2 regions of the Rhodococcus sp. MTM3W5.2 genome follow, and region 1 is predicted to be linked to the other one. Evidence: riboswitches for the same ligand, from Rfam matches in the RefSeq annotation. Region 1 holds a riboswitch; the other holds the start of a gene.
The links. Region 1 has a riboswitch for cyclic di-AMP ahead of BTZ20_RS29575 (transglycosylase family protein). Riboswitches for the same ligand answer to the same signal wherever they lie in the genome.
Positions count from the first base shown of each region.

Region 2: another riboswitch for cyclic di-AMP. It lies ahead of BTZ20_RS15210 (NlpC/P60 family protein); the one in region 1 lies ahead of BTZ20_RS29575 (transglycosylase family protein).

Region 1 covers NZ_CP019572.1:4,740,328-4,744,472, reverse strand. The annotation lists partial or broken gene BTZ20_RS21550 (helicase-associated domain-containing protein) at 1-1,007, opposite strand, end outside; gene BTZ20_RS28565 (hypothetical protein) at 1,068-1,262, shown strand; partial or broken gene BTZ20_RS29575 (transglycosylase family protein) at 1,331-1,944, opposite strand; cyclic di-AMP (ydaO/yuaA leader) riboswitch at 1,950-2,134, opposite strand; gene BTZ20_RS21535 (glycosyltransferase 87 family protein) at 2,323-3,615, opposite strand; gene BTZ20_RS21530 (YccF domain-containing protein) at 3,612-4,019, opposite strand; gene BTZ20_RS21525 (hypothetical protein) at 4,016-4,145, opposite strand, start outside.
Region 2 covers NZ_CP019572.1:3,341,448-3,345,592, reverse strand. The annotation lists partial or broken gene BTZ20_RS15220 (DEDD exonuclease domain-containing protein) at 1-1,558, opposite strand, end outside; gene BTZ20_RS15215 (hypothetical protein) at 1,673-1,942, shown strand; cyclic di-AMP (ydaO/yuaA leader) riboswitch at 2,069-2,233, shown strand; gene BTZ20_RS15210 (NlpC/P60 family protein) at 2,219-2,815, shown strand; gene BTZ20_RS15205 (C40 family peptidase) at 3,199-4,145, shown strand, end outside.

The sequences.
Region 1 (4,145 bases):
GCCCAGTAGTCGTCGCCGGTGTCGGCGGCGGGGGCCGGGTCGGGGGCGCCGCTCGCGATCAGGCCCGCCCCGGACAGTAGTTCCACGATCAGGCCGACCCGGTTCTCGTCGACGCCGGCCGCCTTCGCCAGGCGCCTGGTCTCGCGGACCCCGAGCCCGCCCGCCTTGAGGGTCGGTGCGGGCTGGTCGCCGAGGGCCGCGATCAGGTCCTCGCAGTGCCGGATCAGCTCGAGCGCCTCGCCGGCCGCGACCGCGTTCACGTCCGCGATCTTCTGCTTGTTGGTGCGGATCGGCGGCGGGGTGAGGGCCATCGGGTCGGTGATCGTCTCGCCGCGCAGTGCCTGGCCGACCTGGTGGGGCAGCTCGACGGTCTGCTCGTCCACCCAGGTCAGCAGGCCGAGCGACAGCAGTCGCTGGACGGGGCGGTCCGGTGGCGTGCCGGGCGCGGCGTCGCGGGTGCGGCCGATCGGCGAGCTGGTGGCCAGGGTTTCGAGCAGCCTGCGCTCGGCATCGGTCACGGTCGCCAGGCCCGCGATGACCTGCGCCGCGGACATCGGCTCCTGCGGCCGGTCGACCCGCCAGGAGACGGCGTCGTTCGCGGTCGCCACGACCCGCAGCACCTGCGTGCCCCAGACCAGTGCTCGGGCGCGCAGCGCCTTGAGCGCCCGGTCGACGGCCTTGACCGGCGCCCGTCCGGCGAGCGCCTCCGCGAGGACCTCGCGCCGGACCCCGACCTCCGCCCCGCGTTCGAGCGAGAGCACGCCGATCACGGTGAGTTCGAGAACGTTCAGGTCGTCGGCGACCCGAAGCACCGATGCGCGTTGTTCGGCACGGGCCGCCAGGACCGCCAGGTTCGCTGGTGGCGGCACCGCGAGATCCGGGCGCAGCCTGAGCAGTTCGGCCAGCTCCGCATCGGTCCTCGCGGTCAGCCAGGCGAGCAGGCTGTCCGGCACGGCGGTGCCGTGAGGTGATTCGGCGGCGGGGGCAGCACCTTCGGTATCGGTCATCAACTATCAGATTAGAGACCTGGGGTGTACCACGGCGCGAGCTCCTGCCAAAATGGGACTGTGGCTAACAATTCGAGCAAGCGATACGTAGATCCAGGCTGGCCGGCGCCGGAACTCCAGGATGGCGATCATGCCGTCACGGAGCTCTCGTCGAGCCGCTCCGGTGGGCTGTCCCCGTTCGGGGAGGACACCGAGTTCCCCCTCCCCGTCTCTGAACTGCCCTACACCCACCCGCACACGGTCATCAATCGCTGACCTCGGATACCGAACGCGAAAGGCCCCGCACCTCGTAGGTGCGGGGCCTTTCACGTGAAGGGGGAGTCTCAGCGGGGCAGGAGACCCGAGTTGGCCTTCAGGAAGTCGATGACCTGGGGGTTCAACTTGGCCTGCTCGAAGAGCGCCTCGATCTGCGGATCGAGCGCGATGCCCTTGGCCTGGACCGCCTCGAGGGCGCTGTCGAGGCTGTCGAGCACGTCGGCTGCGCCGTCGGTGGTCGGGAGGCTGGTCACGGCGGGCAGCTCGGCCGCCGGAGCAACCTCGGCGGCGGGAGCGGAGCGCGGGGTCGAGCCGCTGGTCAGGCCGAGGCTCGAGGAGCAGGACGGCCAGGCGCCCCAACCCTGCGAGGCGAGGACCTTCTCGGCGACCGCGATCTGCTGCTCACGGGTGGCCTGGTTGGCGGTCGCGGCGTACTCGCCACCACCGTGGGCGTTCCAGGTGCTGGGGAGAACTGCAGTCCACCCTGGTAGCCGTTGCCGGTGTTGATGCCCCAGTTGCCGCCTGCTTCGCACTGTGCGAGGCGGTCCCAGTCGGAATCGGGGGCTGCATTGGCCGGGGCCGCGAAGGCCGCGCCGGCTGCGCCCAACACTGCGCCGGTCACGACGACCTTGGCTGCGTTGCGGCGGGTGTTCGTGGGCTTGCGATGGCGTCCAGTGCTCATGCGGGTTTTCCTCTCCTCACGCGCCTGCGAGGTCAGCTGTCGGGTTCGGGCTGAGAGGTCGCCCGGCCTCGCCGCTCCTGGATGGTGCGGGTCTGGCTTCACCCCAAGAGAAATTCGCTTGCGCGATTTCCTCGGTGTCCACTGGGGACGTGGGTCCCCCGTCCTCGTCCCTGGGTAACTCGTAGGAATCCGGTTCCGCGGGACGAGGTTTGGCGCGGCGGATCGGATCTGGCCGAACTTCTCCGGCCGCAGATGACCGTACGTGGCCGAGGCCGTGTAGTCATCTGTTACCTAAATTTCGATTCTTTCGGCGTTTCGCCCGAAAATTCGAGCGTATTCGCAGGTCAGATCGGGTCACCTCGGCCCGAGACCGTCCTGTTATGTTACCGTGATGTGAGGTAGATCACAGTTTCGATCGGGGCTGACCTCGGGCTCCGCCTGGCGTGGACCCTGGCGCAGCGCGATCAGCGTGGTCACGGCGATGACGACGAACATCAGCGGGTACACCGCGGCGAAGAACGGAGCCAGGGCATCGGAGGTGGGGACCATGAACAGGCCGATCGCCTGCACGCTGTCCGGGAACTCATGCGTCCAGCAGAGCAGCGGCAGCGCGAGTGCCGCGGGCACTAGCCAGGCGGTCGCCCGCCCGGCGCCGAGCGCGCGGTGCATGGCCAGGACCAGTAGCGGCACGAACCACACCCAGTGGTGGCCCCAGGAGAACGGCGAGACCGCCGCGGAGGTCAACCCGCACAGGGTGGTGGCCAGCAGCGCCTGTCCGCGCTTGTGCGCCAGCCAGGAGGCGCCGAGTCCGAGCGCGGTCAGGACGGCCGCGCAGAGCAGCCACAGCATCAGCGGCGGGTCCGCGACGTCCAGCCAGCGGGCCAGTACCCCGGCGGCGGACTGGTTGGCGGGCCACGCAGTCTCGCCGATTCGCGTCGAGTGCAGGATCACCGCGGTCCAGTAGGACCACGAGTCCGAGAAGATCACCACGAACCCGACGACGACGGTCGCGAGGAAGCCTGCGATCGCGGTCGCCGCCGCGCGCCACTGCCGGGTGACGAGCAGTTCGACGATGAACAGACCGGGCGTCAGCTTGATCCCGGTCGCGATCCCGACGCCGATGCCGCGCAGCCTGCTGCCCTCGGGGCGTCCGAGGTCCCAGATGATCAGCACCATCAACAGCAGATTGATCTGGCCCAGCCAGATCGTCGTGCGGACCGGCTCGAGCCAGGTGAAGGTCACCGTCATCAGTCCGGTCGCCACGTACAGCCTGCGGTCCGTCCGGTACCCGAGCTGCCGCCAGCACAACAGGACGACGGCGTAGAGGATCCCGAAGTTCGCGAGATATCCGAGAATGGTGGTGAGCTCCGCCGACACGGCGTTGAGCGGGGCGAACAGGACGGCCGAGAATGGCGGATAGGTGAACCACATGCCGCCGTGCAGCGCGTGGTCGTAGAGCCCGTCGGACCGCAGCACGGTGGCGCCGCCGCTGCGGTAGACCAGCAGGTCGAGACCGTTCTGGAACAGGCCCCACAGCGGGTATCCCATCGGCACCACCCGGTCGTGCGCCACGACGACGGCGAGGGCAAGGGCGCCGAGTGAGCCGAGGAACAGTGGGTGAGAGGGGAGTGCGCGCCCCGCAGCCGGGGTGGCGCGGGGCGGCGGCATCATGCCGGGAAGCTCGTTGACGACGTGGGCGCCGCACCGACGTCCACGATCTCCTTGCCGAGCGGCATCAGCGAGATCGGGATCATCTTCAGGTTCGCGATGGCGAGCGGGATCCCGATGATCGTGATCGCCATCGCGATCGCGCTCACCACGTGGCCGATGGCCAGCCAGATACCGGCCACGATCAGCCAGATCACGTTGCCGATCAACGAGGCGATCCCCGACGTCGGGCGCTCGACGACGGTCTTGCCGAAGGGCCACAGCGCGTAGACGCCGATCCGGAAGGACGCGATCCCGAACGGGATGGTGATGATCAGGATGCAGCAGATGATGCCCGCGACGAAGTAGCCGAGCGCGAGCCAGAGGCCACCGAAGATCAGCCAGATGATGTTGAGCAGGATTCTCATTGGTTTCCCTCTCTTCGAACGCGGCGGCCGGACCGCAGCGCGAAAACAATGCCGAGCAGGAACCCGATCGGGCAGGCAAGGGCGATCAGGTACAGCACCAGTCCCGGCTCGTGGCCGGTCGCGGCC
Region 2 (4,145 bases), 1.4 Mb from region 1:
GACTGCTCCTCGATCACGGTCTCGGCCGACAGGGTCAACGCCTCGACGACCGGCATCGGCGGCACTCCGCGCTCCGCCATCCCTGCGGAGGCGAGCCTGCCTGCCCGGATCACCGCCAGCTCCCAGCCACCGGAAGGCGAGGGGCGCGCGGCGATCAGCTCGTCGACGGCGGCGAGGCTCGCGAGGCGCTGAGCCCGGCGGAGCGCGAGCGCAAGGGCCGTGGTGCGGTCACGGAGCCGCGCGGCACTCTCGAACAGTTCGGCAAGGGCGAGTTCTTCGATCCGGGCACGCAGCCCGTGCAGCGGCGCATCGTCTGTTCCGCGGAAGAGCGCGTAGGCGGTGTCCGGTGCATGGCGGTACTCGGCCGCGCTCTGTGGCGTGCCCCCGGCTGGGCAACCGCCGACCGCACTGTCCGGACAGTCGGGACCGTGGGGCTGGTCGTCGCGAATTCTCTTGGTGCACGTCCTGATCCGGCAGATGTCGGCGATCGTCGCGGCGACCTCGGCCGCATCCGTTCGGGAACCGAACGGGCCGAGGGCGTCGGGGGTCGCGGTGCGCGAGATCGCGAGCCGTGGGAAAGGTTCGGCGGTCCGGGTGATCCACCACGCCCGGCGGGGAAACTTCGAGCGCCGGTTATAGGGAGGGGCGTGCGCGCCAAGCAGCCGGAGTTCGCGCACCGATGCCTCGAGGGCGTGCGCGCACTCGACGTGGTCGACCCTGGTGGCCAGCGCCACCATCTCCTTCATCCGTGCACGGGTCTCTGATCCTGTGAAGTAGCCGCGCACCCGGCGCTGCAGGTTGACCGCGGTGCCGACGTAGAGCACCTCGTCGGACGGGCCTCGGAACAGGTAGACGCCGGGGGTGCGGGGGAGGTGCGCGGCGAACCCGCGCTTGTCGCGCTGCGCGGCGGAGACGTTGGGGAGGTAGTCGACCAGCTCCGGGTAACTGTGCACGCCCAGGTTGCCGACCCGTTCGATCAGTGCGTGCAGCACGTCCACCGTCGCCCTGGCGTCGTCGAGGGCCCGGTGGGTGGGCTTGGTGCTGACGTCGAAGAGGGCGGCCAGGGCCGAGAGCTTCACCGAGGGGCCTCGTCCCTGCCGAGCACCCGGCGGGCCAGCTTGACGGTGCACAACACCTGGAACGGTGGCCAGGGCAGCTCGCAGCGGGCCGTGGCGGCCTTGAGGAAGCCGATGTCGAATGGTGCGTTGTGGGCGACAAGGACGGCGCCGCGTGCGAACTCCAGGAAGCTCGGGAGCACCCGCTCGATTCGCGGTGCCCCGATCAGCATGGCGGAGGTGATACCGGTCAGCTCGACGATGTACGGGGGCATCGAGCGGCCGGGATCGACGAGGGTGGACAGCTCGCCGATGACCTCGCCGCCACGGATCTTGACCGCACCGATCTCGGTGATCGCGTCCTCGCCCGGCGCGCTGCCGGTGGTCTCCAGGTCCACGACGACGAAGGTGGTGTCCCGCAGTGGGGTATCGAGCTCGTCGAAGCTCAGCTGGGCGTTGGGCGGACTCTGCGGGCTCACCCGGCTGAGGCTAGGGGCGGCCACCGACAGGGCCCATTGGTCGCGGCCGTCGCGCAGTCCGTGTCGGACCGCGCCGCTAGTTTCCGTCGCAGAGGCTTCCGAAACGCCGCGAGGCCACCGGTAGAGACGAGGATCACAGTGATTGTCGATTGCAACGACTGCGAGGTTCGCAATACCGCGTGCGGCGACTGTGTGGTGACGGTGCTGCTCGGTCCGCCAGGCGTCCGGCCGGGGGAGCGGGCCGTGGACTCGGCGGGGTCGGCCCGTATCAGTATTGAGCAGGACGAACGGGTCGCTCTGGACGTGCTCGCCGATGTCGGGCTGGTGCCGAGGCTTCGGTTGGTGCGCGCCGCGGATGCCACGCAGACCGGTCGGTCGTTATCTGTCCGTGACCCGGGAGTGGCCTAGCGCCCATTTATGGGCGATATGTCCGAATCGGCCGATTGGTCGGGCGTGTTGGGTCGACAGGCGCTCGACGCTTTCGTAATCTTCCTGAGACCTAGCGGAGTCTTGCCACACCATCCGGTGCGGCATCGCCAGGTACCGCCTAATCGATCACTCGTGAGAGCGATCGTGCCGGGAACCCAAGTTTCTCTGGGGTGAATCCCGTCGGAGCGCGATATGCGTGCCGCCGGGTAGGGCTGATCTTCCCAGCCCGAACCCGTCAGCTAACTCGGTCGGCGGATGAACGGAAGAAACGGAGTACCCCTTCTCGTGGCTTCATCCACTACCCAGCGTTCGGTGCGACGCATTGCCGTTGCCAGCGCGCTGACCTTCGGTGCCATCGCAGTTTCTGCCGGCCCGGCCCTCGCCGAGCCCGTCACGATCTCTGGCATCGGAACCTTCGACATCCCGGGTGTGCCTGCCCAGACCATCCAGGTCCCCGGCCTCCCGGCCCTGCCCGGTGCGCCCGGTGCGCCGGCCCCCGCGCCGCTGGTCTCCGCAGGTGACAAGGCCGTTCAGGCCGCCGCGAGCAAGATCGGTTCGCCCTACGTGTACGGCGCCTCGGGCCCGGACTCCTTCGACTGCTCGGGCCTCGTGCAGTGGGCCTTCAAGCAGGCAGGCATCAACCTGCCGCGCACCAGCTACGACCAGGCTTCGGCCGGTACGCCGGTCTCCACCTCCGCCCTCAAGCCGGGCGACGTGGTCTCCTTCTACGGTGGCTCGCACTCGGGCATCTACGCGGGCAACGGCGAGGTCATCCACGCCGCGACCTCCGGTACCCCCGTCAAGCGCGCGCCGCTGTCGTCCATGCCGATGGACGGCGCCCGCCGCTACTGAGCGCCGCGCACGAACCCCTCGTGGTGGGCCCGAACCGTCTCTGACGGTTCGGGCCCACCACGTTTTCGTCGGTGGGTCTGTGGCTGTCGCTCGGCTCCCGGGGTGAGCGCAAAATGCCTCGGCAGTTTGGGTGGACATCGTCGTATGCCATTCCGTAACCTGTCTGAGACCTTCCGAAATCTTGCCGCGTCACCCGGCGCGGCATCGGAGGTCACCACCACGCTGGATCCGGGCGCCGCAGGCGCCGGTCCGGCACCGGGGACGGAGTCGCCGGGGTGCATCTCCCGCTCGGACCTCGGTTCGTGGGGCAGGGCTGATCTTCCCAGCCCGACCCGCCGGCCAATCCGGCCGACGGGCAGTGGAAGAACGGAGTACCAGCTTTCGTGGCGTCACAGAGACTGAAGCGATCCACCAGCGCAGTGTTGGCAACGGGCCTGCTGTCCCTCGCAGCAGTTGTGGTCCCCGCGGGCACCGCAGCCGCGGATCCCGCGCTGGAGAATCCGACGGCCGCGCTAGAGAAGCTCTCCGAACTCTCCCGCACGTCCGAGCAGACCAGCGAGGCGCTGCACAACGCCCAGATCGACCTCGAGTCCAAGACCGCCGTCCAGCGCGACGCCGAGTCCAGGCACGCCGCCGACGAGAACCTGTTGACCGAGGCGAAGGCCAGGATCGCGCAGTTCCAGCCCGCGGTCGACAAGCTCACGACGGCCAGCTACCAGGGCGCCCGCGTCAATCGACTGTTCGCGGTGATGGTCTCCGATTCCCCGCAGCAACTCCTCGACCAGATGTCCACGCTCAGCGTGCTCTCCGAGGACACCGCGGCCCAGGTCGGCCACTTCAAGCAGGCCACCGACGAGGCCGCCACCGCGGCCGAGGCCTCGCGCCAGTCCGCCGACGCCGCCCGCACCGCCACCGAGCAGGCCAGGTCGATCAGCGACGACCTGCAGAACAAGCAGAGCGACCTGCAGGCCCAGATCGCGCAGGTGACCCAGGCGTTCGGCGCGCTCAGCGGTTCGGAGCGGGCCACCCTCGCCGGTAGCCCGTTCCCTCCCGGTTTCGATCCGCAGACGCTGCTCAAGGGGCTCGTGCCCGGGTCGAACTCCGGCGCGCTGCAGGCAGGCATGACGAAGGTCGGCAAGCCGTACGTCTGGGGCGCAACCGGTCCGGATTCCTTCGACTGCTCCGGCCTGATGGTGTGGGCCTACAAGCAGGTCGGCAAGACGCTGCCGCGTTCGAGCCAGGCACAGGCCGCGGGCGGGATCCCGGTCTCGCGTTCCGAGCTGCAGCCGGGCGACCTGGTGCTGTTCTACCCCGACATCTCGCACGTCGG